Regions from separate parts of the Streptomyces vilmorinianum genome, predicted to be linked through region 4. Evidence: riboswitches for the same ligand, from Rfam matches in the RefSeq annotation. Region 4 holds a riboswitch; each other region holds the start of a gene.
The links. A riboswitch is a leader RNA that binds a small molecule or an ion and turns the genes downstream of it on or off. The one in region 4 is predicted to bind cyclic di-AMP.
Positions count from the first base shown of each region.

Region 1: linked by a shared signal. The riboswitch ahead of FDM97_RS21955 (M23 family metallopeptidase) and the one ahead of FDM97_RS17795 (transglycosylase SLT domain-containing protein) in region 4 are both predicted to bind cyclic di-AMP.
Region 2: linked by a shared signal. The riboswitch ahead of FDM97_RS34470 (M23 family metallopeptidase) and the one ahead of FDM97_RS17795 (transglycosylase SLT domain-containing protein) in region 4 are both predicted to bind cyclic di-AMP.
Region 3: linked by a shared signal. The riboswitch ahead of FDM97_RS13935 (C40 family peptidase) and the one ahead of FDM97_RS17795 (transglycosylase SLT domain-containing protein) in region 4 are both predicted to bind cyclic di-AMP.

Region 1 is NZ_CP040244.1:4,683,859-4,691,452, forward strand. Features, by position in the region: gene FDM97_RS21925 (Glu/Leu/Phe/Val dehydrogenase dimerization domain-containing protein) at 1-247, shown strand, start outside; gene FDM97_RS21930 (TetR/AcrR family transcriptional regulator) at 326-1,012, shown strand; gene FDM97_RS21935 (SIMPL domain-containing protein) at 997-1,821, opposite strand; partial or broken gene FDM97_RS35950 (DUF6745 domain-containing protein) at 1,923-2,057, opposite strand; gene FDM97_RS21940 (RNA-guided endonuclease InsQ/TnpB family protein) at 2,173-3,366, opposite strand; partial or broken gene FDM97_RS21945 (STM4011 family radical SAM protein) at 3,576-3,785, shown strand; gene FDM97_RS21950 (SGNH/GDSL hydrolase family protein) at 3,772-4,566, opposite strand; gene FDM97_RS21955 (M23 family metallopeptidase) at 4,729-5,709, opposite strand; cyclic di-AMP (ydaO/yuaA leader) riboswitch at 5,712-5,868, opposite strand; gene FDM97_RS21960 (tyrosine-protein phosphatase) at 6,250-7,062, shown strand; gene FDM97_RS35955 (DUF6126 family protein) at 7,140-7,295, opposite strand; gene FDM97_RS21965 (helix-turn-helix domain-containing protein) at 7,316-7,594, opposite strand, start outside.
Region 2 is NZ_CP040244.1:7,407,154-7,414,747, reverse strand. Features, by position in the region: gene FDM97_RS34480 (MFS transporter) at 1-808, shown strand, start outside; gene FDM97_RS34475 (PP2C family protein-serine/threonine phosphatase) at 944-2,149, shown strand; cyclic di-AMP (ydaO/yuaA leader) riboswitch at 2,370-2,517, shown strand; gene FDM97_RS34470 (M23 family metallopeptidase) at 2,529-3,629, shown strand; gene FDM97_RS34465 (PrsW family intramembrane metalloprotease) at 3,859-5,172, opposite strand; gene trmB (tRNA (guanosine(46)-N7)-methyltransferase TrmB) at 5,217-5,936, opposite strand; gene lhgO (L-2-hydroxyglutarate oxidase) at 6,129-7,319, opposite strand; gene FDM97_RS34450 (MFS transporter) at 7,395-7,594, opposite strand, start outside.
Region 3 is NZ_CP040244.1:2,965,228-2,972,821, forward strand. Features, by position in the region: gene FDM97_RS13910 (UDP-glucose dehydrogenase family protein) at 1-214, shown strand, start outside; gene FDM97_RS13915 (pyridoxal phosphate-dependent aminotransferase) at 1,104-2,867, shown strand; gene FDM97_RS13920 (phosphatidate cytidylyltransferase) at 2,864-3,667, shown strand; gene FDM97_RS13925 (LysR family transcriptional regulator) at 4,026-4,952, opposite strand; gene FDM97_RS13930 (LysE family translocator) at 5,025-5,693, shown strand; gene FDM97_RS13935 (C40 family peptidase) at 5,763-6,239, opposite strand; cyclic di-AMP (ydaO/yuaA leader) riboswitch at 6,243-6,415, opposite strand; gene FDM97_RS13940 (hypothetical protein) at 6,755-7,060, opposite strand; gene FDM97_RS13945 (ClpP family protease) at 7,068-7,594, opposite strand, start outside.
Region 4 is NZ_CP040244.1:3,767,269-3,774,862, forward strand. Features, by position in the region: gene FDM97_RS17770 (phosphatase domain-containing protein) at 1-574, shown strand, start outside; gene FDM97_RS17775 (alpha/beta fold hydrolase) at 621-1,325, opposite strand; gene FDM97_RS17780 (CapA family protein) at 1,480-2,592, shown strand; gene FDM97_RS17785 (phosphoribosyltransferase family protein) at 2,652-3,929, shown strand; gene FDM97_RS17790 (hypothetical protein) at 3,933-5,105, opposite strand; gene FDM97_RS17795 (transglycosylase SLT domain-containing protein) at 5,295-6,161, opposite strand; cyclic di-AMP (ydaO/yuaA leader) riboswitch at 6,164-6,321, opposite strand; gene FDM97_RS17800 (phosphocholine-specific phospholipase C) at 6,624-7,594, opposite strand, start outside.

The DNA.
Region 1 (7,594 bases), 920 kb from region 4:
CCCGGACGTCGTCGTCAATTCCGGCACCAACGCCTGGTGGTGGTGGACGCTCTTCGGCGACATCGGGGCGGACGCGGACGAGGCCTTCGCCCATACGCGGCGGGCGATGCGGTCGCTGGTCGGGCGGATGCTGGACCGCGCGGAGCAGGACGGCTCCACCCCGCGCGCGGCGGCGCACGCGCTGGTGGAGGAGCGGCTGCCGGAGATCGCGGAGCGTTACGGCTGGTACGGACACACCACGGCCTGATGCGCCACGTGCTGTCGCACGACGTCGCGCCCGAGAAGATGATCATGCCCGTGTCATGTTCTGTGTAGGGTGACGGACGTGGCGAGAGTGCGGTTGAGCGTGGCGGAGCGGCAGGAGGAACTGCTGCGTGCCGCCGTCGAGCAGATCGAGGAACGGGGAGCGTCGGCCGTCCGGATCGCCGATGTCGCCTCCGCCCTCGGGGTCAGCAACGCGTTGGTGCTCTACCACTTCTCGACCAAGGAGAAGCTCGTCGCGGCGGCCTTCGCCTACGCCGCCGAGGCCGACCTCGCGCATCTGCGCCGGCTTCTCGGCCGGCGGACCACCGCCCTGCGCCGGCTGCGTTCGGCGGTCCGCTGGTACGCCCCGACCGGGCAGGCCAAAGGCTGGCGGCTGTGGATCGAGGGCTGGGCGGTCTGTCTGCGCGAGCCGGCGCTGCGTGAGGTCGCCGGGGCGCTCGACCAGCAGTGGAAGGCGGCCCTGACGCAGGTGATCGCCGAGGGCGCGGCGGCCGGCGAGTTCCCCTGCCCGGACCCGGCGGCCGCGGCCTGGCGGCTCACCGCCTTCCTGGACGGACTCGCCGTGCAGATGACGTCGTACGCCGGCTCGCTCTCGCGTGCCGCGATGCTGGAGTGGGCCGACGCCGCACTGGCCCGCGAGCTCGGCCTGCCCTCCCTGGACGCCACCGGACCGGATGCCACCGGACCGGATGCCGCCGGGCCGTCGTCCGCCGCACGGCCGCGGGCGAGCGGTCAGCGCAGCTCGTAGACGGCCGTGACCGTCACCTGCTCCTCGATCTCGCCGGGGGCCAGGGGAACCCCCGGAGCGTCGGCGGGCATCTCGGGCGCGGGGCGGCCGGGGCGCATGCCCTCGCTCTCGGTCAGCGACACGAGCCGCCCGAGCCGGTGGCCGCTGAGCCGCGCGTGCTGGGCGGCCTTGTCGTGTGCGTCCTTGTGGGCGGTCTCGCGGGCCTTGGCCCGCAGCGCGCTCGGGTCGGCGATGTCGAAGGCGACGCCGTTGATCCGGCCCGCGTCCCCGGTCGCGTCGGTCACGGCCCCGATGACCTGGCCCGCCTTGTCGATGTCCCGGATCTTCGCGGAGAAGCTCTGCCCGGCCCGATAGCCCGTCACCTTGCTCTGTCCGTCGGCGGTGTAGGTGTGGACCGGGGAGAGGGAGAGGCTGTCGGTACGGATGTCCCGGTCCGCGACGGACTGCTTCCGCAGCGCTGCGAGCAGCGCTTCGGCGGCGACGCGCTGGGCCTCCATCGCCTCCTTGGCGGTCTTACGGGTCGCCTCCACACCCACCGAGAGCACCGCGAGGTCGGGCGCGCCGGCGGCCCGTCCGCTCCCGGTCACGGTGATCGTCGCCGGATCGGTGGCGGGGGCGGCCGTCACGGGCGCCGCCGCGCCGGGGGCCACGGCCAGCGCCGGCGCCGCGCCACCGATCAGCAGCGCGGCAAGCACCGCGCCCGCGGTCACCGCGCGACGCACGGGACGGGGGCGGACAGCGGACGGCACGCCCGCGGCACGGAACGGTCCGACCGGGAGGCGGTGGGGCGGGAGGTGGCTGGTCGTCACAGGCGGTCCCTTCGACGATGGTTGCCGGGAGGCCCCCGGCGCGCACATCCCAGCACCCCCCGGCCCCCGCTCCCGCGCGCCACTCCTGCCCCGTCACCCGCTCAGGTCTGCACGAGCGGCTCGTACGCCGCCGCCGCGAGCCCGAAGGTCCAGGCGACCCCCTGCCGTGCGGTCGTCATCTCCGGTGGCACGCGCAGCCAGTACGTACGGAAGGTGCCGTCCGGCTCCGGGGTCGTCACCCACCGGGACCCCCTGGGGCACGCCCGTCGGCTGCGCACCGGCCTCCCGTCCCGGTCCCAGGTCTATCTCTGGTTGAATCCTCCCCCAGCTGGAAGCAGGGGGATTCCTGGCTCAGGCCGCCTCCTGGAGCAGCGCTCCAGGAGGTCCTACGCCCTCGGCACCAGCCGGGTTGAGACCTGCCCGGACGAGCATCACACGGGCGGAGTTCTTGTCTCTTGGGGAGACGACTCCGCACGCGGTGCAGGTGTAGGTACGTTCCGACAGCGGCAGCGCGTGCTTGGTTCTCGCTCCACAGGCTGCGCAGTCCATAGTGGTGTGCGCGGGATGCACCAGACGCACATCCCGCCCGTGCTTGCGGCCCATCTCAGTCAGGGCCTTCTTGGTGGCGCCGATCGCGGCGTCGGCTGCCTTGCGGGCCATCGACGTCCTGGCAAGGAACTTCGGCCTGAAGTCCTCGACGGCGATGACGTCGTGGTCGGTCACGACGTTCTTGGCCCACTTGCGCCCGGTGTCCTGGCGCTGGCGCGCGATCTTCGCGTAGCTCTTCGCCCGCCACTTCTTCGCTTCGCGGTAGCCCTTCGACGCAGCTTGCCCCCTGGCGGGCTTACGGCGGGCCATCATCCGGTCGTACCGGGTCAGCTCAGCCTGCCCTCGCTTGCCGTGTCCGGCGTGCGGGAGATCGTAGGCGTCGCTGGTGGTGGTCGCGGTCTCCTTCACACCCCAGTCGATTCCGATCACCCGACCCGTCTCCGGCAGAGGCTGCACCTCGGCAGGCGCGACAAAGCTCGCGTACCAGTGACCGACGCTGTCGCAGTACAAACGCACGCTGGAGGGCTCGGCCGGCAGGTCCCTCGACCACACCACCGTCAGCACGATATTCCCGGCCAGGTGCAGGCGCCCTTCCTTCAACCGGAAGCCGCGCCGGGTGTAGTTCAGGGTCGGGTCGGCCTCACGCTTCTTCTTGAACCGGGGCATCCCCGCACGCCGCCGCACGGGCAGGCGGTCCTTGATGTCCTTCAACGCCTTGACACGGGACTTGGCGAAGTCGCGGATGACCTGCTGCTGCGGCACCGACGAGCCCTCGGCCAGCCACCGCGTCACAGCGCGGGCCCCGGTCAGCATCCTGTCCAGCCGGGCGGGACCACAGTTCTCGTTCTCGGCGAGGGCCTTCTTAGACCGGGCCACACACTCGTTCCAGATCCACCGGCAGCGGTCCCACTCCGCCAGGAGCTCCGTACGGGCCGTCGACGACACACGGAGCCGGTACGTGTACCGGGCATGCCCGCCCTCCCCCGCCACCGACACGACAACACCCCCTCCCTCTCACGCCCGGTCGCTCGCCCCGGCCCCCACAACGAGACCGTACGCACGACAGACGCACATCCGTCCCCGCATCAGGACAAGGGCACCACAACCAGCGAACACGAGAACGCGCGTTCACCTTTCCCGTTGCCGACGCCCGTTTCTCTCCCCTCCACCGGTCGGCTTCGCGGGCGATGCTCATTCCCAAGAGGCGGCGCTGTCACTTCGTGAAGGCCGAGCTGGGCAATCTCTACGACGGTTCGTACCGCGCCGCCCTGCGCCCGCGCGCCTGCCCCCTCGCCGTCTGCGACTGCCACATCGGCTACGTCCACCTGGAGACGCTGCCGCTGTACGACGTGTTCGCCGGCGGTGTCCTGGAGCGGATCCCCGAACGGAGCCCGTCGGTGATCAGAGGGGCATGAGGTCCGGGCGCTTGGCCTCCACGTGGTCCCCCGAGCTCTCGCCCCGCAGCCGCCGGCCGATCCACGGGACGAGGTACTCCTTGGCCCAGTGGATGTCGTCGCGGCGCACCTCCAGCGTGCCCCGGGGCGGCAGCGGCGGCCAGGGCTGGTCCGGGTCGGCCGGTACCTCCATGCCGAGGACCTGGGCGGCGCGCAGCGCGACCCGGGTGTGGCCCTCGGGAGACAGGTGCAGCCGGTCGTCGTCCCAAGCCCGCCTGTCCTGCACGGACTTGAGCGACCACAGGTCCAGGACCGGGCAGTCGTAGCGGTCGGCGATGGCCCGGACATGGGCCGTGTAGGTGGCGATCTTGCCGCGCAGATGGCGCAGCACGGGTACGTCCCGGGTGTCGAAGCCGGTCGTCACCATGACCGTGCCGACGGCGGAGGTCAGCTCGGCCACGGCGCGCTCGAAACGCTCGGCGACGTCGTCGGGGTCGGTGCCGGGGCGGATGATGTCGTTGCCCCCCGCGCAGAAGCTCACCAGGTCCGGGGCGAGCTCCTTCGCCCTGGGGACCTGCTCCTCCACGATCTGGTCGAGGAGGCGGCCGCGTACGGCCAGGTTGGCGTAACGGAATGCGTCGTGCTCCGGCAGCTGGTCGGCGAGCAGAACCGCGAAGCGGTCCGCCCAGCCGACGTACTTCCCGTCGGGCCCGGGATCTCCCACACCCTCGGTGAAGCTGTCACCGATCGCCGCGTACGACCCGAATACGTTCATGTCTGTTGATCTCGAATCGTCTGCCACGGGAGCACATCCTTCCCTTACAGGTGTGACCTACGCGACCGTAAGGAGGGGTTGACGCCGGGTGAGATACGCCACCGGTCAAGATTCCGCCAAGCCGGAATACTCCGGACACGCGACGGGCCCGGCACAGAGGTGCCGGGCCCGTCGGGTGCTGGGTGTGCGTCAGATGCCGACACCGTGCTGGCGCAGGTAGGCCAGCGGGTCGATGTCCGAGCCGTAGCTCGGTCCGGTGCGGATCTCGAAGTGCAGGTGCGGACCACTGGAGTTGCCGGTCGAGCCGGACAGGCCGATCTGCTGGCCGCCGGAGACGGTCTGGCCGGCGGAGACGGAGAGGGAGGAGAGGTGCGCGTACTGCGAGTACGTGCCGTCGGCGTGCTGGATGACGACCTCGTTGCCGTAGGCGCCGCTCCAGCCGGCGGAGTGCACGGTGCCCGCGCCGACGGCCTTGACCGAGGTGCCCGAGGAGGCGATGAAGTCGACACCGGTGTGGTAGCCGGAGGACCACATCGAGCCGGAGGCGCGGTACGGGGTGGAGACGCCGCCGCCGACCGGGGCGACCCAGCCGGAGGACACGCTCTGCGCGGGGGCGGCGGGGGCGGCCTGGGTCGACTCCACCGTGCTGCGCTCGGTGGAGCGCGAGCTGCGCGACTCACCCGAGGCGGAGGACGGCTTCTCGGCCTTGGGGGCGGCCTTGGGGGCGGCCTTCGTGGTGGCCTTCGGGGCGGCGGCCTTGGGCGTGGCCTTGGCCGTCGACTTGGCGCCGAGGGTGAGCTTCATGCCGGGGAAGATCAGCGAGGGGTTCTCGCCGACGACCTGCCGGTTGTCCTCGTAGAGCTTCTTCCAGCCGCCGGCGAGGTGGTGCTCCTGGGCGATCTTGGACAGGTAGTCGCCGGGGACGACGCGGTACGTCTTCGGCTTGGCGGCGGCGGGCGCGGCGGCCGGGGCCTTCGCCGGGGCGGCGGCGGCAATGGCGGCGACGGCCTGCTCGGGCGTCACGGCAGCCGGGGCGGCCTTGTCGGCGGCGTGGGCTCCGGTCGCACCGAGAAGCGGCAGGGCGACGACGGCGCCACCCGTACCGGCGGCGACGAATCCGCGTGTGATCGGGTTGACCTTGGGACGGCGGTGCTTACCCTTCGCGGGCATGGCGAATTCCTCTCCGTCGCCTGCGAGGTGAGCTGTCGGGTTCGGACTGGAGATGTCCGGCCGCGTTCTCACGCGGCTTCACCCCGAGCCGTCCTGACCTGAAGGATCGGCGTACTACCTGGGTCCCCCGCTCCTGCCGCACGTGGGTGGGTGCGAATTCCGGGCGGTGGCAGGATTCGGCGGTCCGACCGGATTGACGGTGACCGTAGACGAGCGGGGTCGGCGCGAACAAGCCGTCGATTTCATGGATCAATCCGGGACGTGATATTCGCACCGAATTCCGGTCACCCTCCGTGGATGACGGGACCTCGATCTCCTTTTCTCGTACGGGGATTACCCGAGACGATCAGGCACGGTCCGTCACCTTTATGACCCTGCTCACGCACCGAGGGCCATCTCCCCTGCAACCAGGGCGCGTTATATCGAAGAGCTCAATTCGGACAGAACACCCATTCTTGTACCCGGGGTGGGCGGGAAGAGGCGCACCCGGGATGATTGCCCCGGGAACCGATCTCGATCCGTCAACCTTCAGGAGCACTCGTGACGCAGCAGCTGCCGCAGGTCCCGTCGACCGAACCCGAGCTCACCGGAGTGCGCAACTTCCGGGACGTGGGCGGCCTGCCGACCGTGGACGGCGGGTCGGTGCGGTTCGGGCGCCTCTTCCGCAGCGGTCACCTCGCGCACGCCACCGAGGAGGACGCGGCGTTCCTCTCCACCCTCGGGTTGCACACCGTCTTCGACTTCCGCAACGCGGCGGACCGGAAGGTGGAGGGTCCTGATGTCGAGCTTCCCGGCGTACGGAACGTGAACATCCCGCTCAACGACCCGGCCGACGGCAAGGAGTTCTGGAAGCTCGTCAGCACGGGCGCCCTGGAGCAGCTGCGCGAGATCCTCGGCGACGGCAAGGCGGCTGCCCGAATGTCCGATTCATACCGGAAGATGATGGTCGAGCGGACAGCGGAGCACAGCCGCATCCTGCACGCGATGGCCGAGGACAGCATGCCCGCGCTGATGCACTGCGCGGCCGGCAAGGACCGGGCGGGCCTCTCCATCGCCATTTCGCTGCTCGCGGTGGGCGTCGAGCGCGAGGCGATCGAGGCCGACTATCTGAAGTCGAACGATCCGCACCGTCGCTACAAGGTGCGCCGCAGCTCCACCGCCGCGGACGCCATGTCGCCCGAGGTGATGGAGCTGCTGGGCCCGCTCTTCGACGCGCGCGCGGAGTATCTGCGGGCGGCGTTCGAGACGCTGGAGCAGACCTGGGGGACGACCGAGCGCTACTTCTCGGACGGCCTGAAGCTCGCCCCCGAGACGCGGGAGCGGCTGCGCGAGCGCCTCGTCACCGAGGCCTAGTCCCGCCCCCTGCCCCGCCTCTCCCTGCCCCGCCTCTCCCTGTCTCGCCTCTCCCTGTCTCGCCTCCCCCTGTCCCGCTACTGGTTCTGCCCGCCCAGCATGAACAGCAGATAGAGGAAGCCCGCGAAGAGGTGGCCGGCCACCAGATAGGCGAAGAGCCGGATCACGAGCCCGCGGGGGAACGTGCCGCCCCCGCGTTCCTCGCCAGTGACCGGTACGGATTTGTCGGACATGTCGGCCCCTTTCGAAGGGCTCAGCGCAGATGCGGGGTCCCGTCGCCGAGGCACAGCTCGGCGGCGGGGCTCTGCATCAGCGTGTGGACGAAGAGCAGCTCGGCCCCGCCGCGGGTGGCGGCGCCGATGCGGTGCGGGGTGAGCGAGTCGAAGTGCGCGCTGTCCCCCGGATCCAGTACGTGCACGGCGTCGCCGAGCGCGAGGCGCACCTGGCCTTCGAGGACATGGAGCCACTCCTCGCCGGGATGGACGCGCACGATGTCGGCCCGGGTGGCGTACGGCACGTGGACGCGCAGCGC
Region 2 (7,594 bases), 3.6 Mb from region 4:
CAACACGTACTACCAGGCGGGGATCCTGCTCGGGCCGCTGGTGGGGGTGGCGCTGACCGGGGTGTCGTTCCGGCTGACGTGCGTGGTGGCGGCGGTGCTGTTCGCCGCGCTGACGCTCGTACAGCTGCGGCATCTGCCGGTACGGCTACGGGAGAAGGCCTCCGAAGCCTCCGAAGCCTCCGAGTCGACCGAGGAGCGGGGCCAGTTCCGTACCGTGCTCGCCAACCGCACCTTCTGGCTCTTCTCGTTGGCGATGACCGGCTCGTACGTCCTGTCCTTCCAGGTCTATCTGGCGCTCCCGCTGGCGGCGGACGGCACGGCGGCGACGACCGCGCTGTTCGTGGTCTCCGCGCTCGTGGCGCTGGCCGGGCAGCTGCGGATCACGGCCTGGTGCCGGGCGCGGCTCACGCGCGAGCGGTGTCTGGTCCTCGGCCTCGGGCTGATGGGCGCGGCGTTCCTGCTGCCGGTGGGGGTGCCCGGGCTCGTGGGTCTGCTGCTGTGCGCGGCGGCCCTGGCGGTCGCGAACGCGGTGCTCTACCCGTACGAGATGGACACCGTCGTCGCCCTCTCGGGCGGGCGGTGGGTGGCCACGCACTACGGGCTCTACAACACCGTGTGCGGGGTCGGGATCACGCTAGGGAACCTGGGGACGGGCGTGCTGCTCGACGTGACGGGGTGGTCGGCGGCGCCGTGGCTGGTCCTGTGCGGGGTCGGCCTCGGCTGCGCGGCGGCGGTGGGCGCGCTGGGGCGGGGCGGCCGGCTGGGCGCGGGCACGGCGAGGGATACGGGCGCGGGCGCGCGGGGCTGAGGGGCGCGCGGGGCGGCCCACCGCGCGCGTCACCCACTCGGCCGAGCGAAGGTCGCCTCGCGGCGCGGCTCCCTTCACCCTGGGGAGGGCGCGGTACGGTCCGTCGCCGTGTACGGACCGGGCAGGAGAGCACTCGTGGGGCAGGGGCAGGGGCGGCGAGCGGCGGGCGGCGACAAGGGGAACGGGACCGGAAGCGGGAATGGGAACGGGAACGGGCGGCCGGGCCCGCGCGCCGAGCGGGCCCGCCGGTTCATCCGTGCCCTGCCCCCGCTCGTCATCGCCGGCGGTGTCGTCTTCGACCTCTCCACCCCGCCCACCTACACGGCGGCCCCGCTCTTCTCCGCCGCGCCGCTCATCGCCGCCCCGTTCTTCTCGACGCTGACGACCCTGCTGACGGGCATCGCCGCCGTCCTCGCCGGTGTCGGGCTGCACATCTACAACGACACCGTCACCGAGGTCCCGGCCCTCACCGAGACGCTCACCGTCGTCACCGTCTCCGCCCTCGCCCTCCTCATCAACCGGGTCGTCCAGCGCAGCGGCGAGCGGCTCGCCTCGGCCCGGGTGATCGCGGAGGCCGCCCAGAAGGCGGTCCTGCCCACGCCCGCCGAGCGGATCGGCGGGCTGCAGGTCGCGGCCCGCTACGAGGCCGCGCAGGCGGACGCGTTCATCGGCGGCGACCTGTTCGCCGTCCAGGACACGCCGTACGGGGTACGGCTCGTGGTCGGCGACGTCCGGGGCAAGGGGCTCGACGCGGTCGAGGCCGCCGCCGTCGTCCTCGGCGCGTTCCGGGAGGCGGCCGAGCAGGAGTCGACGCTGGAGGCCGTCGCGCAGCGGCTGGAGCGGGCGCTCGCCCGGGAGGGGACCCGCCGCGACGGCCTGGACGCCTTCGAGGGGTTCACCACCGCCGTCCTGGCCGAGATCCCGCGCGGCGACGGGCTCGTACGGGTGGTCAACCGCGGCCACCCCGAGCCGCTGCTGCTGTACGCGGACGGGGGCCTGGAGCTCCTGGAGCCGAGCGAGCCGGCGCTGCCGCTCGGCATGGGCGAGCTGGCCGCGTGGCCGGACCGGGCCGACGAGACGCCGTACCCGCCGGGCGCCACGCTGCTCCTCTACACCGACGGGCTCTCCGAGGCGCGCGACGCCGAGGGCACCTTCTACGATCCCGGCGAGCGGCTCTCGGGGCGGATCTTCCCCGGGCCCGAGGAGCTCCTCGACGCGCTCGTCGACGACGTCCGCCGGTACACGGGCGGGGGTTCGACGGACGACATGGCGCTGCTCGCGGTGAGCCGGCCGGCGGCGGGGCAGCCGCCGCGGCGCCGGACGATGCCCGTGGTGCCGTAGCCATCGTCACCATCTGTAGTGGAGGTATACCGCTCCGATAACAATTGATCCGCCGTCAGTTCTGGAGGGATGGAAAGGTCTGTACTGAAGCGGGATCAAATCGGGCTGTAGTGGCGCAATTTTGCGAATGATCAACGGGAACAGCTTGGAATCGGGCCCTCGTGTCTATTAACGTTCGATAACGCAGCGCGGTCGTCCCAGCCGTCGCAAGAGACGGCACCGTGCGCACGCGCCGAATCCTGAAAAGGAACCGGGGAACCACTACTTGGGGTGAATCGGGCACTTTCGCACCTGTGCGACAGCGCCCGTAGGAGACCTTCCTGCTCCGAACCCGTCAGCTAACCCGGTAGGCGAGAAGGAAGGAAAGGAGTACGCCTCCGTGGCGTCCAACACCCCTGCCGCCGAAGGTACTTTCGACGGGTTCAACGCGTTCGGTGCTTCGGGCGCCGCCGGGACGGATGACGACGCGACGGCGTGGGGTGAGTGGAACCCCACCGAGGACTCCCTTCGCCAGCAGGCCCGTTCCGGTGGCCGCCACCGGGTCGTGAAGCAGCGCTCGGGCTTCGCCCGCTCCTCCACCGTCCTCGGTGTCGGTGTCATCGCGGCCGTCGGCGCGGGAGGCATGGCCACCGCCAAGGACAAGCCCCCGGTCTCGATCTCCCTCCCCGACCTCAACCTTCCGGACGCCTCCGAACTGCCGGGCGTCGGCGAGCTCATCTCGGGCGAGGACGAGGACGCGAACGGCACGGGCTCCGGGACCAACAACCTGCAGCCGCTCACCGCCTCGCTCACGCTTCCGGCCGACGCGGCCGGGAAGTCCGACGGCGACTCCGCGTCGGCGGCCACCGCCGACGCCGGCGAGGCGCTGCGCGCCCGCATTCTCCAGCAGGCCGAGCAGCAGCAGGCCTCCGCCGACGCCGCCGAGAAGGCCGCGGCGGAGAAGGCGGCCGCCGAGAAGGCCGCGGCCGAGGCTGCGGCCCAGGCGGAAGCGGCCGAGCAGGCGGCGGCCGAGGCGAAGCGGAAGGCCGAGGAGGAGGCCGCGGCGAAGGCCGAGGCCGAGCGCCTGGCCAAGCTCGCCGCGAGCTACGCGCTGCCCACCTCCTCGTACACCCTCACCTCGACGTACGGCCAGTCCGGCTCCATGTGGTCCTCCGGCTACCACACCGGCCTCGACTTCGCGGCGCCCACCGGCACCCCGGTCAAGGCGGTGCACGGCGGCACGATCACGTCGGCGGGCTGGTCCGGCTCCTACGGCTACCGGATCGTCCTGGAGCTGGAGGACGGTACGGAGGTCTGGTACGCGCACCTGTCCTCGATGACGGCGAGCGTGGGCCAGACGGTGGGCACCGGCGACACGATCGGCCGCGTCGGCGCGACCGGCAACGTGACCGGCCCGCACCTGCACCTGGAGGTCCACACCCCGGGCGGCGACGGCATCGACCCGGCGGCCTGGCTGGCCGGCAAGGGCCTGTCGGTCTGAGTTCCCCCGCTGTGGGCCGGCTTGGCCCGGCTTGGCCCGCCGTGGCCCGCAGTGGCCCGGCTTGGCGTGGCCGACTTGGCATGGCCGCAGGGCCTGCCCGGCCCGGACCGCAGTCGATCCATGGCGCACACCCCTGACTCCGGCAGTCCTGTCGACACCCCCCCCGACGCCAGGGCTGCCGGACCGGCCTGCTCACCGCGGCCGCATGTCCAGCGGCGGCTAGCGGCGGCTAGCTGCGGTACGGGTTGTAGCCGCCGTAGTCCAGATACTGCGGCGGCGCCCACACCCGGCCGGTCGCCCGCGCCGCGTACGTCAGCGCGGGCGAGGCGACCGCCTTGCGCTGCCAGAGATGGTGGAGCAGCTCCTGCTCGCGCGCGGTGAAGTCCGGGCCGGCCGCGCCGCGCTGGGCGCGGTGGCGCAGAAAGGCCAGGGTCGTCGCGAACGCCTCGTACTCCCCGACCGTCGCGGCGGCCGGCCGCCCGTACGTGCGGGCGGCGAAGTCGCGGGCCATCGAGCGGGCCCGCATCGAGGAGAGCGCGAGCGGTTCGGCGGGCGAGAGCCAGCCGGCCGCCGCGTACGCCGGGAGCTGCCCGGATATCGTGCGCAGTTCCCGCTGCCGGCTCCATATCGCCAGCCAGGTCAGCAGGCCGAAGGCGGGCACCATGAACAGCCCGTACACGGCGATGAAGCCGAGCGGGCCGAAGGTCGTCGAGCCGTTCCACAGGGCGTGCATGCCCATGGCGAGGACGAGTCCGGCCACGGGGAACAGGATCCGCCGGACCCGCGCGCGGCGGGCGGCGAGCGCGGCGAAGCCGAAGCCGAGGCCGGTGAGCACGGTGAAGAGCGGATGCGCGAACGGCGACATCACGATGCGTACGAAGAAGGTGCCGGCGGTCACGGAGCCGAGACCGGACGAGCCGAACTCCTGGTCCTCGCCGAAGGCGTTGCCGAGGTAGAGGATGTTCTCGGTGAAGGCGAAGCCGGTGGCGGTGAAACCGGCGACGACGACTCCGTCGACCAGGCCGGTGAAGTCCCGTCTGCGGAAGAGGAAGAGCAGGAGAACCGCCGCCGCCTTCGCGCTCTCCTCGACGACGGGCGCGACGACGGTGGCGCCGAGGGTGTCGGCGGAAGCCGGGTCGGCGGTGGCGGTCGCGATCCAGCGGACCGCGAAGGAGTTGGCGAGGATCGCGACGAGCGCGGCGGCGAAGGCGCCCCAGGCGAAGGCGAAGATCAGATTCCGCCAGGGGCCCGGCTCGACGCGGTCGAGCCAGCGGAACGCGGCCATCAGCAGCGGGACGGGCAGGACGGCAAGGCCCAGTCCGACGAGGAAGCCCTCGGTGCCGGTCTGCTCCCGTACCAGCGCGAGGATCACCAGCGCGCAGAGCGCGAGCAGCGTGATCACGGCGACGGCCCGGACCACCTTGCTGCGCCAGAAGGCGCGACGAGGCCGGTAGCGCCAATGGGCGCGGTCCGGGACGCCCGCGAAGGCCGGCTCCTCGGTGTCCCGGGCCGGGACGGGGACGTCGTTCGACACGTTCGACACGTCAGCGACCCTAACGAGGAGGACTGACACCCCGCGAGGGAGTTCTACTTCCTGTGGAAAAGCAGGTCGTGCACGAGGTGGCCCTTGTCGAGACCCTGCCCCTCGAAGCGGGTGAGGGGGCGGAAGGCCGGGCGGGGCGCGTAGCCGCCGTCGGCCTGGGTGTTCTCGAAGTCGGGGTGCGCGGAGAGCACCTCGAGCATCTGCTCGGCGTACTCCTCCCAGTCCGTGGCGCAGTGCAGGACGGCACCGGGCTTCATCCGGGTCGCGAGGAGGGTGAGGAACTCGGGCTGGATGAGGCGCCGCTTGTGGTGGCGCTTCTTGGGCCAGGGGTCCGGGAAGTAGACGCGGCAGCCGTCGAGGGCGTCGGAGGCGAGCATCTCGCGGAGCAGGATGATCGCGTCGCCGTTGGCGACCCGGACGTTCTCGAGGCCGTTCCGGTCGGCGAGACCGAGGAGATTGCCCTGGCCGGGGGTGTGTACGTCGACGGCTAGGATGCCGGTGCCGGCGTCGGCGGCGGCCATCTGGGCCGTGGCCTCGCCCATGCCGAAGCCGATCTCCAGGACGACGGGCAGACCGCCGAACATCTCGTTCAGATCGAGGATCCGCTTGCCGTCGATGTCCAGGCCCCAGTCGGGCCACCGCTTGAGCATGGCCTCGGCCTGACCGGCGGTGACGCGGCTGCGACGCGGCTGGAAACTGCGGATCCGCCGCTCGTGGTGCGACCCGGCGGGATCGGGCAGGGGCCCTTCCCCGGCGGCGAACATCCGGCTTCCGCGCCGGGCGGGCTGCGTGGCGGTTTCTCGAGACTCAGACACAATGCCCCGATTCTACGGCGTCCCCCCGAGCCCCTGCGGGGCCCGCAGGGGGAAGGCCCCCGACGCCCGGCGGGGCCCGGGGCGCAGCCCCGGGGCAGCAAGCCCCCGCCAGCCCCCCGGGCAGAGTTGCGGGGGTGGGGGCTACAACAGGGCCAGGGCCCTTCGGGCCACCTCGCGGCCGATGGGGAGCGATGCCGTCGCCGCCGGGCTCGGCGCGTTCAGGACGTGCACCGTCCTCGGCGCCTCGCGGATCAGGAAGTCGTCCACCAGCGTCCCGTCCCGCAGCACCGCCTGCGCCCGCACCCCCGCCGGTGCCCGCCGCAGGCCCTTCTCCTCCACCGCCGGCAGCAGCCTGCGCACCGCCTCCGTGAAGGCCCGCTTCGACAGCGACCGGCGCAGCTCACCCGCTCCGTACCGCCAGTGCTCCCGCGCGATCTGCCACGACCCCGGCCAGGCCAGCGTCCCCGCCACCTCGCCGGGCCGCACGACCGACCAGCCGTATCCCTCCCGTGCCAGCGCCGGCACCGCGTTCGGTCCGACATGCACGCCGCCGTCGACGCCCCGCGTCAGATGGACCCCCAGGAAGGGGAAGGCCGGGTCCGGCACCGGGTACACCAGGCCGCGGACCAGCGAAGGGTCCGCCAGCTCGTAGTACTCACCGCGGAACGGGACGATCCGCATGCCCGGGTCGTCGCCCGCGAGCCGGGCGACCCGGTCGCAGTGCAGCCCCGCGCAGTTCACCAGGGCCCGCCCCCGCACCACCGTCCCGGCGGCCGTGCGGACGGCGACACCCCACGGCCGCCGGTCGACCGCGGTGACCTCGGAGCCGTACAGGATCCGCGCCCCGGAGGCCTCGGCGAGCTGCGCCGCCACCGCCCCGTAGTCGCAGATCCCGGTCGTGCCGACGTGGATCGCGGCCAGGCCCCGCACCCTCGGCTCGTACGCGGTGATCTGCGCGGGCCCCAGCTCCCGCACCGGGATGCCGTTCTCCCGGCCGCGCTGCACGAGCGCGTGGAGCCGGGGCAGCTCGTCGCGCCCGGTGGCGACGATGAGCTTGCCCGTGACCTCGTACGGGAGGCCGTACTCGGCGCAGAACTTGACCATCTCGGCCGCGCCCGCGACCGCGAACCGTGCCTTCAGGGACCCCGGGCGGTAGTAGATCCCGCTGTGGATCACCCCGCTGTTCCGCCCGGTCTGGTGGCGGGCCGGGCCTGGCTCCTTCTCCAGGACCGTGACGCGGGTGCCGGGCGCGGCGCGTGTCAGGGCGTACGCCGTCGACAGACCGACGATCCCGCCGCCGATCACGAGCACGTCACAGTCCACGTCCCGCACGGACACCTGCACCACCTCCCACCCCGATAGTGCACTGGCCCACTGACAAAGCCGTTAAACCCGGTGGGACACGCGTCACGCCGGGGCCACGAGCAGCGGACGCGCCCGCTCGCGCAGCTCCATGACCCGCGGCTCGTCCCCGTACGGTTCGAGCCGGTGGAGCAGGTCCCGTACGTACTCGGTGGTGCGGGCCGACGAGATCCGGCCCGCGACCTCCACCGCGCGCGTGCCGGCCGCGCACGCCGCGTCCAGATTGCCCGACTCCAGCTCGGCGA
Region 3 (7,594 bases), 800 kb from region 4:
GACATCCGCGACCCGGTACGCGAGCCCGGAGGAGGCGCTGGACGGTGCGGACGCAGCGGTGGTGGTCACGGAGTGGCCGCAGCTGCACGACGTCGACTGGGCGCACGCGGCCGAGGCGATGCGGCGGCCGGTGCTCTTCGACGGACGGAACCTGCTGGACCCGGCCCGGATGCGGGAGCTCGGCTTCACGTACATGTCGGTCGGGCGGCCGTAGGGAGCGAGCGGCACACTGCCCCGGCAGGGAGTTCCGACGGGGCAGTGGTGTGTTCAGGCGAGCCCGGCGCGGCGGGCGACCGCCAGGACGTGGTCGTCGAAGAGCGCGAGCACGTCGGGCGGTTGCGGGTTGCGGGTCGAGGGCGTGGAGGTGGGCGACAGCTGCGAGTGCGGTCATGGCGGTGTCGAGGAGTTCCCGCTCGACGTCCTGAAGCGTGTGCGACGGGCCTTTCCGGGGGTTCTGGCCGGGTGGCGCCGACGAGCGCGGCGATCACCTCGCCGGCCTCCTCACCGACCTTCGCGACCCGCCCCCACAGCAGCGCCTCGGCATCGCGGCCCTCGTTGGCCGGGAAGGTGTCGATCCATTCGGACACGGCGCGGATCAACTCGCCGGTACGTGCCGTGGTCACGCCGCCCCCTCGGCGGGCGCGGCGCCGGCGGTGCGGGCGACGACGAGGATGTGGGACGACGGACCCAGCACGCTCGGCTCGGCTCGGCTCGGCTTCGGCTTCGGCTTCGGCCCGGCGGACTGCGGCCAGGACCCGCTCCCGACCCGTCTCGATGACCATCTGTCCGGCAGGGTTCGGCAGGAGCTTGGCCGGGCCCTCCACCGCGAGCAACGCCCGGACGGACAGACCCGCAGCCCGCGCTTCGTCAGCGAGACCCTCGGGGGTGTGGAAGCAGGCGGTGGTCCACAGCCGTTCGAAGTCCCGGCCGGGGGCCGCGGTGCCAGGGCACGGCAGACGCCGGTGGTTGGGCACCTGCCCATGGAATCGGCCCTGACCTGGACCGCTTCCAACTCCCCCGCTGAGTACGCGTACTCAGGTGCCGTCTGCCGGACTCCTCCATGCTGGGGCGCGAACGCCGGACCGTCTCAGGGAGACATACGCATGGACCATGCCCTGCAGCTGCGCACTGCCACGCCTCGGGATCACGACTGGATCCACGAACTGCGCCACCGGGTGTACGCGGAGGAGCTGGGCCAGCATCCGGTGGATCCGTCGGGAAGGCTGAGCGACGGACTCGACGGCGACAATGTCTATCTCGTGGCCGCGCGCGGCGAGACGCGGATCGGCTTCGTCAGCCTCACCCCGCCGTGGGTCGGCCGCTACTCCCTCGACAAGTACCTGACGCGCGAGGAGCTGCCGGTCCTGACCGAGGAGGCGCCGTTCGAGATCCGCGTCCTGACCGTCGAGGAGCACTGGCGGTCCACCGCGGCGGCGCCGCTCCTCATGTACGCGGCGCTGCGCTGGGTCGCGGCGCGGGGCGGCCGCCGGGTGGTGGCGATGGGACGCACGGAGCTGCTCGACATGTACCTCGCCGCCGGGCTGCGGCCGGTGGGGCGCACGGTCCGCTCGGGCGCGGTCTCGTTCGAGGTCCTCAGCGGCTCCGTGGCCGAGCTGACGAGGACGGTCGCGGAGCGCCACGGCCGGACCCTGGAGAGGCTGCGGACGGGCCTCGACTGGCGGCTCGACATGCCCTTCGCGCCGCGTGCGGACGGCTGTGAGCACGGCGGGGCGTTCTTCTCGGCGATCGGCACCGACTTCCGGACCCTGACCCGCCGTCACGAGGTGGTCGCGGCGGATGTGCTGGACGCCTGGTTCCCGCCGTCCCCAGGGGTCCGCGCGGTCCTTTCGGAGGATCCGGGGTGGGCGGCCCGGACCTCGCCGCCGACTGGCGCGGAGGGACTGCTCGCGGAGATCGCCGGGGTCCGGGGGCTGCCGGTGGAGTCGCTGGTCGTCGGGGCGGGCTCGTCCGATCTGATCTTCCGGGCGTTCGGCCGGTGGCTGACGCCGGGGAGCCGGGTGCTCCTGCTCGATCCGGGCTACGGGGAGTACGCCCATGTCACCGAGCGGGTGATCGGCTGCCGGGTCGACCGGCTCCAGCTGCGCCGGGAGGACGGCTGGCTGCTCGACCCGGCCCGGCTCGCCGCCGCGACCGGCGACGGACGGTACGACCTCGTGGTGGTGGTCAACCCGAACAACCCGACCGGCCGCCACGCCCCGGCCGGCGCGCTGCGCGCGGTGATCGAGGCCTCGCCCGTGCGGACCCGGTGGTGGATCGACGAGGCGTACCTCGCGTACGTCGATCCGGCGGACTCGCTTGCCGGGCTCGCCTCGGCCGATTCCCGGGTCGTGGTCTGCACCTCGCTGTCGAAGATGTACGCGCTGTCGGGGATGCGGGCGGCGTACCTGGTGGCCGGTCCGGAGACGGCCGGGGAGCTGCGGCGCTGGACGCCGCCGTGGCCCGTGAGCCTGCCGGCCCAGCTGGCTGCCGTGAACGCGCTGCGCGACCCCGCGTACTACGCGGAGCGCTGGGCCCGCACCCATGTGCTGCGCCGGGGACTGGCGTACGACCTCTCGGAGCTGGACGGGTTCTCCTCGGTCGACGAGGGGGTGGCGAACTTCCTCACGGTGACCCTGCCGCCGGACGGACCGAGCGCGGCGCGGCTGGTGCGCGAGTGCCGGCGGCACGACGTGTTCCTGCGTGACCTGTCGCCGATGTCCCCGGCGTACGAGGGGCGGACCGTCCGGATCGCCGTCCGCGACACGGCGGAGAACGCGCGGATCGTGGCGGCGTGCCGGAGCGCCCTGGACGCGCTGCGCGCGCCGGCCGCAGTGGTGTCGGGCGCGCCGGGGCGGGCTTCCCGGTGACGACGGTCGCCGGTCTCGTGCCGTACCTCGGCGGGGCACTGGCGGTCGGGGGCGTCGCGGTGGCGGCGACCCGGCGCCGTGAGCTGATGGTCCGCTGGTGCGTGTGGGCGCTCGGAGTGCCCCTGGTGACATCCGCGTTCTGGCTGGGTCCACCGGGGATCGCGGTGCTCGCGGCCGTGGTCGGCGTGGTCGCGGTGGCGGAGTTCGGCGGGCTGCTCCGGCTGGGGCCGGTGGACCGGGCGGTGCTGGGCGCGGCGATCGTCGGACTCGTCCTGACCGCCTGGCTGGCCCCCGGGGAGGTGCTCCGGGTGGCAGCGGCCGGGGCGCTTGCGATCGCTGGGGTGCCGTTGCTCTCGGGCGACGCGGAGCACGGACTCCGCCGCCTGGGGGCGGGCCTGCTGGGGCTCGTGTGGCTGGGCGCTCTGGCCGGCCTCGTATCGTCCGGCGCCCTCGGCCTCGTGCTGTTCGTGGCCGTGTCGATCGCCGACATCGTCGCGTACGCGGCCGGTCGCCGTCTCGGCGGACCCCGGCTCTCCCCGCTGTCGCCCGCCAAGCGGTGGAGCGGCACGCTGGCCGGGGCCGCGGCCGGTCTCCTCACGCTGGCCGTGCTGTCCTCCCTGACGTGGCAGACGGCGGTGGCCGTGGCGGTCGGCGGCCCGCTCGGGGACCTGCTGGAGTCGATGGTCAAGCGGGGCGCCCGTGCCAAGGACGCCGGCCGGTGGCTGCCCGGCTCCGGCGGCCTCCTCGACCGGATCGACTCCCTCCTCGTCGCTCTGGCGGTGCTGTTGGTGCTGAAGTGAGCCACGGGGCGGGGTGAGCCATGTGACGGGGCGAGCGTGAGGCTGGGTGGGGCCGGGCCGGTTGCGCTGGGAGTCACCTCTGCCCCGTGGCGGACGGCCGCCCGGGTGACGGTGGAGCGGTCGATACCGAACAGCAGGGCGAGGTCAGAGTGTGGCTACCCGCGACGGTAGGCCTCCCACGCCGTCCCACTTCCAGGGCCTGCTCCCGGTACCGGCGCAGCTCGGGAACGCCCTGCTGGGCGCGCCCGGCCCAGTAGGCGGTGATCGAGGACGCGAACGCGGGGCCCTTCTCCTGTCCTACGGCGTCGGCTTCTCCTGCGGGGCGATGGCCGTCACCACGTGATCGGCCGGACAGCTCCTAGGGCGCCTGGCGGCCTGGGGGCACCCTCCCGAATCCGCCGCGCAGCAGCGCCCGCAGAGACCGCGCCGCCGGGCCCGACTCCTCGCCGCGGTGCGCCACCGAGATCGTGCGACGGAACGACGTCGGCTCCAACGCCCGTACGCCCAGGGGCGACACCGCCATCGAGGCGACCATCTCCGGCACCACCGCCACCCCGAGCCCCGCGCTGACCAGCGCGCACACCAGGGCGTAGCCCGGCGTACGGCAGACCACCGACGCGGTCGCGCCGGCCCGGGCGAGCGCGCCCTCCACGCCCCGCCGCGGCGGATGGTCCGGGGCGCTGCTGATCAGCGGCCGGCCGGCGAGCTCCGCGATCGGCAGGCGGCCCGAAGCCTCCGCCAGCTGATGGCCCGGGGCCGTGACCAGCACCAACTCCTCGACCAGCAGGGGCTCCAGCTCGACCCCCGGCGGCAGCGGGGCCGGTTCCGCCGGTTCGTAGGCATGGGTGAGCGCCAGATCGACCTCGCCCGACGCCACGGCATGGACCCCGCCCGGTGGCTCGTACTCGGCGACCGTCAACTCCACGTCCGGGTGGGCCCGGCGGAACGCGCTCAGGACCGGCGGCAGCAGATGGATGCCCACGGTGGTGAAGGTGCCGACCCGAAGGCGCCCGCCGGAGAGGCCGGCGAGCTGCGCCAGCTCGTGGCGGGCCCGCTCCATCTCGGCCAGGACCCGGCGCGCCCGGGTGACGAGCAGTTCGCCCGCAGCCGTCAGGCGCGTGCCGCGGTGGTGGCGGACGAGCAGCGGGGTGCCCGCCTCCCGCTCCAGTTTGGCGAGCTGCTGGGAGAGCGCGGGCGGGGTGTAGCCGAGCCGGGCGGCGGCACGGGTGATCGAGCCGTCCTCGGCCACCGCCACCAGCGCCGCGAGCCTCACCAGATCCTGCATAAAGGATTCCTTTGGGCAGACCCAGAAGATTGTGTCTACACCCTAAAGGCTCGCGGCGGGCACGCTGGGCTCATGGACGGACAGCTGATCGCCTTCATCGGAGTCGCGGCGGGCATGGTGGCCATGCCGGGCGCGGACTTCACCGTCGTCGTCCGCAGTGCTCTCGCCTCGCGCCGGGCCGGAGTGGCCTGTGGCGTCGGTGTGGCGGGCGGGCTCGTGGTGCACACCGCGCTGGCGGTGGCGGGGCTCGCCGCGGTGCTGATCGCCGTACCGGTGCTCTACCGGGCCCTGCAGATCGCCGGTGGCGCGTACGTCCTCTACCTCGGCGTGCGGGCGCTGGGCGGTGCGCTGCGGGCGAGCGGCGGAGCGCAGGCGGATGCGCGGGCGGATACGCGGGCGGATACGCGGGCGGATACGCGGGCGGGGGAGCGGGTCGCCGGACGGGCGCTGCGCCAGGGGTTCCTGACCAACGTCCTGAACCCCAAGGCCCCCGTGCTGTTTCTGAGCCTGCTGCCGCAGTTCGTGCCGGACGGCGCGGCCGTCCTGCCACGTACGCTGCTGCTCGCGTCGATCGTCGTCGTCCTCGCCCTGCTGTGGTTCCCGCTGGTGGCGCTCCTGGTGGACCGGCTCGGTCACTGGCTGCGGCGGCCGCGGACGGCCCGGACCGTGCAGGGGGTGACGGGTGGCGCGCTCGCCGCCCTGGGGCTTTCGCTGCTCTCGGCTCCGCTCGCCGGGAGTTGAGGCGACGCCGCCGGGCGAAGCTGCGGCGGCGCCACCGCACCCCCGCCCGGCAGGGCATCGGTCAGCGGATCATCGGACCCTGCCGTAATACACCTTGGACGACCAGATCTTGTCGAGCTTCACCCAGGAACCGCTCTTGGGCGAGTGCCAGATCTTGTTGTTCCCGGCGTAGATGCCCACGTGATAGACCCTCCCACCGGAGTGGAAGAAGACCAGGTCCCCCTTCTGCCGGCCGGAAGCCGCGATGTGCCGGGTCTGGTTGTACTGCTGCTGCGCGGTACGGGGCAGCGACTTGCCCGCCTTCTTGTACGAGTAGAGCGTGAGCCCCGAGCAGTCGAACCGGGTCGGGCCGGCCGCTCCGTACTTGTAGGGCGATCCCTTCTTCGATGCCGCGATGTCCAGCGCCTTGCCGGCGTACGCGGTCGCGGCCTGGGCCTCCGGTGCGGCGCCTGGCGCCAGCATCGTGCCGCCGACGGCGGCGAGGGTGAGAGCCGAGACGGCTCCGGCCCGGGACAGCAGGGACGGGACATGAATCTGCGCAGTCATGCGCAACCCTTCGTCAGCCGCCTGTGAAGGATGACCTGTCGGGTTCGGACTGGCGAAGTTGCCCGGCCGCGGCTGCGGCTTCACCCCGAGGAACGGCCCCACTGCTCGGTCGTCCCGTACTGATTGGGTCCTCCACTCCTGCCGATCCACTCCTGTCGACCAGACATCCGGGACAGCGGCAGGACTCGGCGTCCGCCCGGACCGCCCCGCCGCGGTGGCGGGGGCTTGTCGTCGTGAGGGATCTTGACCCACACCCGGGGCGAAATCCGAGCCGAAACGGCGTTATGTGAGGCTCCTCACGACTGATCCATTCGGGTGGACAGGCATGTTTCGTGATCGTCGGAGGTTTGGCCGACGAGCCCCGCACCAGGGGTGGAACGTCCGATTCCGCCAGATGTGTACACCTGTTGCGCAACTCACCCCGCACATAAGTCGATTCGTCGACTACGCCGAACGAGGGAGGGTTTCTGCCGCTTCTCTGGCCCGAGTGGACGTCGACACGACACGCGGAAATGTCAACTCGCGCGTGTGTCGGGCACGGTGACCCGCCCCGCGCGGCGCTCCCCGTCCAACACGCGCAGCGCACGGGCCAATGTCTCCGCGTGGACCTCGCTCTCGCCCCGCATATGCATCACCGTCAGCGCGTCGCGCAGCGCGGTCGCGCGCCCCACCAGGGCCTGTGCCGCGCGCAGCGCCCCATAGGTATGCGATGTCCTGGATGGATTGATCCGGCCGAGGAGATCGACGACTTCGAGGTAGGCGTCGATGAACTCGCCCTCGGCGCGCGTCAGAGCGGGCAGTGGCGGCAGCTCGGGAACCATCTCCGGCTCACCGTGCCCCGGCGCCGCCGGACGCCCCGCGGTTCTGGATCACGTGATCCACCAGGCCGTACGCGGCGGCGGCCGGCGCGTCGAGGACGGTGAGCCGGTCGATGTCGGCCTCGATCCGCTCGCGGTTCTGCCCGGTGTGGGTGACCAGCATCCCGGCCAGCATCGCGCGCAGTCGGAGCAACTCCCGTGCCTGGATGTCGAGATCGCTGGGCTGCCCCTGCAACGGCTCGTCGGTCGTGGGTTGCTGAAGGACCACCCGGGCCCCGGGCAGCGCGAGCCGCTTGCCGGGCGCCCCGGCCGCGAGGAGCACGGCGGCGGTCGACGCCGCCTGGCCGAGGCAGGTGGTCTCCACGTCACAGGTGACGACCTGCATCGTGTCGTAGATCGCGGACATCGCGCTGATCGAACCGCCGGGGGAGTTGATGTAGAGCGAGATGTCCCGGTCCGGATCGGCGTACTCCAGGTGCAGGAACTGGGCGATGACGTCGTTGGCCGAGGTCTCGTCGATCGGCGTGCCGAGGAAGA
Region 4 (7,594 bases):
GTGCGTACGGCGTGACGCCGAGCGGGAACGCTCCGTCGGCGAGGAGATCATCCGTGTCCTCGCCGAGAAGCACGCCAAGGCCACCCGGGGCGGGTGGCGGCTGACCGCCGAGTGGCTGGGCACGCAGCCGGCGGCCGAGCCGTACGTCCCCGACCCGGCACTGCCGTCGGCGGTGATGTGCGACATCGACGGCACGCTCGCGCTGCGCGGCGACCGCGGCCCGTACGACTTCACACGGTGCGACCTCGACCTGCTCAACGTCTCGGTACGGCAGGCCCTGCGCGCCTTCCGCAGCGCCGAGAACGACACGATCGTGCTGCTGTCCGGGCGCAGCGAGGACCACCGCGGCATCACCGAGGAGTGGCTCGCGCGCCATGACGTGCCGTACGACGAGCTGTGGATGCGCGCGTCGGACGACGGCCGCAGCGACGACATCGTGAAGGCCGAACTCTTCGACGCGCACGTACGCCACCGCTACGCGGTACGGGTCTCGCTCGACGACCGCGACCGCGTGGTCGCCCTCTGGCGCCGCATGGGCCTGCCGACCTGGCAGGTCAACTACGGCAACTTCTAGCCGGTGGGTGGTCTCCGCCCCGAGTGGAGACCACCCACCGCCCCCGTCACGTGCGCGTCGCGGCCGCGTCGAGCAGGATCCGCGCCAGCTCGCGCGGCTGGGAGAACATGGGCCAGTGGCCGGTGTCCATGGTCACCAGCCGCCAGTGCTCGCTCTTCAGCAGCGTCGCCACGGCGTCGTTCGGCTCGGCGCCGTCCAGCAGGCACTTGATGTACGTCGCGGGCAACTCGCCGAGCGGGCGGGCCAGTTCGGCCGGTTCGGTGAGCGTGGCGCCCGGCTGCGGCGTCGCGCCGCCGACGATCCGGGCGATCTGCCCGTCGGTGAGCCCCTGTCCCTCGAACTCGGGCGCGGTCAGCGGGACCCAGAACCCGTCGTTCTCGGCGAGCGCCGCCTCGAAGGCCGCCTGCCCCTGCCACCAGGCGGAGGCCATCGACGCCCCGTGCGCGGGCACCTCGGAGTCCACGAAGACCACCCGGGCCAGCCGGTCACCGATCCGCTCGGCCGCCTGGCCGACCGGGATGCCCGCGTAGCTGTGCCCCACGAGGACGACATCGCGCAGATCGAGGCGCTCGACCACCTCGACGACGTCTGCCACATGCGTCTGCTGCCCGGCCGCCACCCCCTGTCTCTCGGCCAGCCCGGACAAGGTCACCGCGTGGGCCCCGTGGCCGGCCGCGCGCAACTCCGGCACCACCTCGTCCCACGCCCACGATCCGAGCCAAGCCCCTGCCACGAGTACGAAATGTGTCATGGCCGCACCGTAGCGGGAGGCACTGACAATCGGGCCGGCGCGGCCGATGCCCGAGGGCCGGACCGGCCACAACGGGTCACCGCCCGGCTACGACTCGCAGACGGCGCCCACGCGAGGCCCACGATCCCGTGCCCACCGCGTCTACCCTGGGTGTATGGGCAGTGACCTGGTCAGACTGTTCCTCTGCGGCGATGTGATGCTGGGCCGCGGGGTGGACCAGATCCTCCCTCATCCCGGTGACCCGGCCCTGCGCGAACGGTATGTGCACGACGCACGGTCCTATGTGGCGCTCGCCGAGGCGGTCAACGGCCCCGTTCCCCGGCGGGCGGACTTCGCGTATCCCTGGGGGGTCGCGCTCGACGCCCTGGACGCCGCCGCACCCGACGCCCGCGTCACCAATCTGGAGACGGCGGTGACCACGAACGGCGCGTTCGCCCCTGGCAAGGCGGTCCACTACCGGATGCACCCGGCCAATCTGCCGAGCCTGGCCGCCGTGCGCCCCGACGTCTGCGTCCTGGCCAACAACCACGTCCTGGACTTCGGCCGCGGCGGACTCGACGACACCCTCGCCTCCCTGGCCGCGAACGGACTGCGCACGGCCGGAGCGGGCGCGACCGCCGAAGAGGCGCAGCGACCCGCGACCGTCGGCCTTCCCGGGGGCGGACGCCTCGTCGTCCACGCCCTCGGCATGGCCTCCAGCGGCATCCCGTACGACTGGGCCGCCACCGCGCGGCGCGGCGGAGTCCACTTCGCCGCCGCGCCGGCCGACACCGCCGCCACCCAGCTCGCCGGCCGGGTACGGGACGCCAAGAACCCCGGCGACATCGTCGTGGTGTCGATCCACTGGGGTTCGAACTGGGGCTACGCGCTCTCACGCGCCGAGGTCGAGCTCGCGCACGCGCTGATCGAGGGCGGCGTCGACATCGTGCACGGCCACTCCTCGCACCACCCCCGGCCCCTGGAGGTGTACCGGGGAAAACTCGTCCTCCACGGCTGTGGCGACCTGATCAACGACTACGAGGGCATCACCGGCTACGAGCAGTACCGCGACGATCTGCGCCTGCTCCACCTCGCCTCGGTGAGGCCCGAGGACGGCGGACTCCAGGAGGTGCGCATCATTCCCCTGCAGGCCCGGCGCATGCGGCTGGAGCACGCCTCCGGCCGGGATGCGCGGTGGCTCCACGACGTTCTCGGCCGGACCAGCCGGCCCTACGGCGCGCAGGTCGCCCTCGACGAGGACGGAAGCCTCGTCGCCCGCCCCGCCTAGCGGGACACGGCGCGGACCGGCCGGCGCGCACTGCTTCGGAGCAGGGAGACGAACGGGACATGTACTTCACCGATCGCACGGACGCCGGACGGCAACTCGCTGCCCGCCTGGGCCATCTCAAGGACCGTGACGTCGTGGTCCTGGGACTTCCACGCGGCGGCGTGCCGGTCGCCGAACAGGTTGCCGACGCACTCGGGGCTCCCCTGGACGTCTGTCTCGTACGCAAGCTCGGCGTGCCCTTCCAGCCGGAGCTGGCCATGGGCGCCATCGGCGAGGGCGATGTGAGGGTCCTCAACGACCACGTCCTGGCCGAGACGGGTGTCTCCGACCGCGACCTCGCGACCGTCGAGGAACGGGAACGCGCCGTGCTGCGGCAGCGGTCCGAGCGCTACCGCGGGACGAAGGAGCCGGCCCGGCTCGACGGCCGGACGGCCGTGGTCGTCGACGACGGCCTGGCGACGGGCGCCACCGCGCTGGCCGCCTGCCGGGTCGTCCGCGCCCAGGGGGCCGCACGGATCGTGCTCGCGGTTCCGGTCGCGCCGCTCGGCTGGCCGGAGCGGCTCGGCGGGGAGGCGGACGAGACGGTCAGCGTCCACGAACCGGAGTTCTTCTACGCGATCGGCCAGTTCTACCAGGACTTCTCACAGACCTCGGACGAGGAGGTCGTCGCCTGCCTGGAGCGCGGCCACAGCGGGAACAGCACCGCCGCGCAGGACGCAGAGGTGCGCATCCCGGTCGGCGACGTGCGGGTCGCGGGCCGGCTGGTGGTGCCCGAGGGCGCCGCGGGCGTCGTTCTGTTCGCCCACGGCAGCGGCAGCAGCCGGCACAGTCCGCGCAACCGGGCCGTGGCGGACGACCTGAACAGGGCCGGACTGGGCACCCTGCTCTTCGACCTGCTCACCGAGGACGAGGCCTTCGACCGGGCCAATGTGTTCGACACCGAACTCCTGGCCGGCCGGCTGGCCCAGGCGACGGCGTGGCTCGGCGCCCGGACCGGCCTGGAGGGGCTGCGGACCGGCTACTTCGGCGCCAGTACGGGGGCGGCGGCCGCCCTGTGGGCCGCGGCGGACCCCTCCTCCACCGTGGCCGCGGTGGTCTCCCGCGGCGGCCGCCCCGACCTGGCCGGACCACGCCTGGCCGAGGTGCGTGCCCCCACACTCCTCCTCGTGGGGAGCCTCGACACCCTCGTCATCGACCTCAACGAACAGGCCCAGCGTCAGCTCCGCTGCGAAAGCCAGCTGGTGATCGTCCCGGGCGCCAGTCACCTCTTCGAGGAGCCCGGCACGCTGGAACAGGTCGGCGAACACGCCGCGGCCTGGTTCACCGACCACTTCTGACGGCTACGGCACGTACGCCTGGCGGCTCGCGCACGTCCAGATCACCGGGTGGGCGACCCACGACGCGTCCACGGCGACACCGCCGACCCGGTCGTCGTCGAAGACCGCGCGGGCCCGGGCGTCGCGATCGGCCGTGAGCGAGGGGAGGGCGAGGAGCGGGCCGTGTCCCGGCCACAACTGCGCCTGGTACGGCGGGACCGGGGTGTCCTCCGCGTGCGTCATGGCGGCCCCGACCGAGACACCGGTCGTGGGGCTGATCGCCTCGAACGTGCCCTCCTGGCGACCGGCGAGGACGCCGGGGGAGGAGCCGTGGTCCTCGTACGGGGGCGCCCAGACCCACGGCTTGTGGTCCGGGTCGAACCGGTCGGTGACCGAGACGTACCCCGTCACCCGGCCCGCGTCGTCGATGCCCTCCGCGAGGTTGTGGACCAGCCACTCCGCGCGGGCGACGGGCAGGGCGCGTGCCGGGCCGCCGTCCGCCGGCCACAGGACCGGGAAGGAACTCCAGGTGAAGCCGTCGGGACCGTCGTACGACTGCTCGGCCGCGCCGATCACGTCTCCGCGCGTGTTGATCCCGGTGATCCGCTTCACGCTCGTGCCCGGACCGGCGTCCGGCGGCAGCGGCAGCGTGCGCGCCACCTGTCCGCCCCGCCACTGCTTCGCCGTCCCGTCGGCGTCCACGGCCGCGACGATCCCGGCGTCGTTCACATCGACGTCGTACGCGCCCGGCGCCCCGCCCTCGGCGAGCAGCCGCACCGAGGTCGCCCCCGGGCGGTAGGTGAACAGAGCGGTCGCGCGGTCCGACCGCCGGCTCACCCAACCGGCCATGAGACCTTGCCGGTTGACGGCTCGGACGACCCCCTCGTCATACCCCTCGGGCATCGGCACCCGATGGAGCCGCTCACCCGTCCAGTACACGGGCAGGCTCCCGCTGGCACCCACGGCGAGGCCGCGCGGTCCCAGATCGTGCACGCCCTCGGTGGTGAAGCTGCCGCCGGCGGGCGGGAGCGAGGGCAGGGCCCGCGGGCCCGACGCGCAGGCTTCGGTGCCGGGCGCGAGGTCGGCGGCGGTCCCGGCCGCGGTCTCGGCCGCGGACTCGGCCGCGGCGGGACCGGCCGCCGTCAGCAGACCGGCGAGTGCGGCGGCCGCCGCGGACACGGCAAGGGCTCTCTTCATCGCTGTTCCCCCCTGGGACGGGATCCGCGCTCCCCGGCCGCGGATCATCAGGCGCCCATCCTGCCCGCCACGATCGCACCATGGGACGGAATACCCCATACCGCTTGGGGCGCGACGGCGAAGGCCCCGGCCCCGGCCCGCAAGGGGCCAGGGCCGGGGCCTTCAGCCTGCGTCGATGCCCGCCGAGGGTCAGTACGGCCCGTTGACGTTGTCGATGGAGCCGTAGCGGTCCGCGGCGTAGTTGCACGCGGCGGTGATGTTGGCGACCGGGTCGAAGAGGTCCATCGAGGTGCCGGGCACGTGATAGGCGAGGAAGGTCGGCTCGATCACCTGCAGGAGGCCCTTGGAGGGGGTGCCCTTCGCGGCGTTGGAGTCCCAGAGGTTGATGGCCTGCGGGTTGCCGGAGGACTCGCGCATGATGTTGCGGTGGATCCCGTCGTACGTACCGGGAATGCCGTACTTCGCCATGACGTCCAGCGACTCCCGGATCCAGCCGTCGAGGTTGTTGGCGTAGCTCTTGGCGGCGGCGGCCGGAGCGGCGGCGGCCGGGGCGGCCTTCGCCGGGGCCTTCTGGGTGGCCGGGACGCTCCGCTGCTGCGAGCGGTCCGCGCGGTCCGTGGCGTCGGTGCGCTTGGTGGTCGAGGACTTCGGCTTCGGAGCGGTGGCGGATTTCCCGCGAAGCGTCAGTTCGAGTCCGGGATGGATAAGTGACGGATTGTCACCGACAGCGCTGCGATTGGCCTGGTACAAGGCCTTCCAGCCACCCCGCACACCTTGCTCGTGAGCGATCAAGGAAAGGGAGTCGCCCCGGGTGACCGTGTAGGTCTTGGGAGCGGAATTCGGTGCGACGGTCACCGATTCCGCGATCTTCGCCGAGACGCCGGCGGCGGTCTTCTCGACGGTCGCGATCTCGGGAGCCTTGTGGGGCGTGGCGTGCGCGGTGCCGGCCGTGGCGACCAGGGGGAGCGCCAGTGCGGCGCCACCTGTACCGGCCAGGGCGATACCGCGGCTGAGGGGACGTCGCTTGGGGCGCCGGTGCTTACCGTGTGCGGGCATGACAGATTCCTCTCCGGCGCCTGCGGGGTGAGCTGTCGGGTTCGGGCTGGAGATGCCCGGCCGCACGCATGCGACTTCACCCCGAGCCGCTCCGGGAATCCGGACCGGCGAAAAGTGGGTCCCCCGCTCCTGCCTACGGGTGAATGGTCGGTCTTTTCGGGCGGTGGCAGGATTCGGCGATCCGCCCGAGTGGAGGTGACCGTAGGCGAGAAATGTCGGCCGAAACAAGATGCCGAGTCCGTGGGTAATTCCCGGGGGATTTTCGCGCGGCGCCGAGTGCGCCGAACTTCCTTGAGGCGCAAGGGGAGGGGCGCGGCGGGAGGGCGCCGTCACCCTGCGGCGTGATTCATCTCACCCGGCGAGAAAATCGGTCATTCCGGGAAATTCCGCTGCGCCGATAAAAGGGATACAAGGAGCTGAAAAGGCCACTTGTATCCCTTTTGGTCGGTACGTGGGTGTACGTCAGCCCGTGACGCTCGGGGCGCCCGTCTCGATGTGGCCGGTGTAGCGGCGCGACCACGTGCCGTCGATGTCGGCGAGGACCGTGAAGTCGTACCAGCCGTTGTGGTAGGCCACCGCGTTGAAGAAGTCCTCGCGGGAGGAGTTCGCCGCGACCGTGTACGTCCACGGCCCGTCCGTGCGGTAGGCGTTCGACCGGATGGTGAAGGTCACCGGCGAGGCGGAGGTGTTGGTCATCGTGAAGTAGAGGGCCGTCTTCCCGGTGCCCGGCTCGGTCGCGAAGCGGGCCGCGACCTCGATGGCCTTCCCCGCCTTGGAGGCGTCGCCGATGAAGCGGCGCAGGAAGCGGTTGGGGCCCATCATCGAGATGTCGTACTTGCCGGACCCCGAGCCCGTCCCGATGTTGAAGTAGTCCGTGGACGTCGCGCCCGGGTCGACGGTGTACTGCCAGGCCGCCGTGTCTCGGTACTGGTGCGGGTGGATCGCGAAGTGGGCGGCCCGCTTCGCCTGGGCGCCCTGGTTGGTCATCGAGAACCAGGCGAGGATCTTCCCGGCCGCCCCGAACTCGAACCGGTCGAGATTGCCGTTGACCTGGTACGGCACGGCGCGCGCCGGGCGGGTGCCGGCCTCCTGCGCGGGCAGGGCGTTGTCCTGGGGCACCGGGTTGGGCAGCGGGGCGCAGGTGGACTGCCCGATGACCTCGGCCGTGGAGGGGAGGCCGGAGGGAACACCGTAGACGGGGCGGGCGAAGTCGAAGACGCCGGTCAGGTCGCCGGTGACCTTCCGTCGCCACGCGCTGATGTTCGGGCAGGTGGCGGGGGTGCCGAGGGCGGCCGTCCAGGTCTCCATGAAGCGCAGGACGGAGGTGTGGTCGAAGACCTCGGAGCTGACCCAGCCGCCGCGCGTCCACGGGGACATGACCACCATCGGGACACGGAAGCCGAGACCGATCGGCACCCCGTCGAGATACTCGC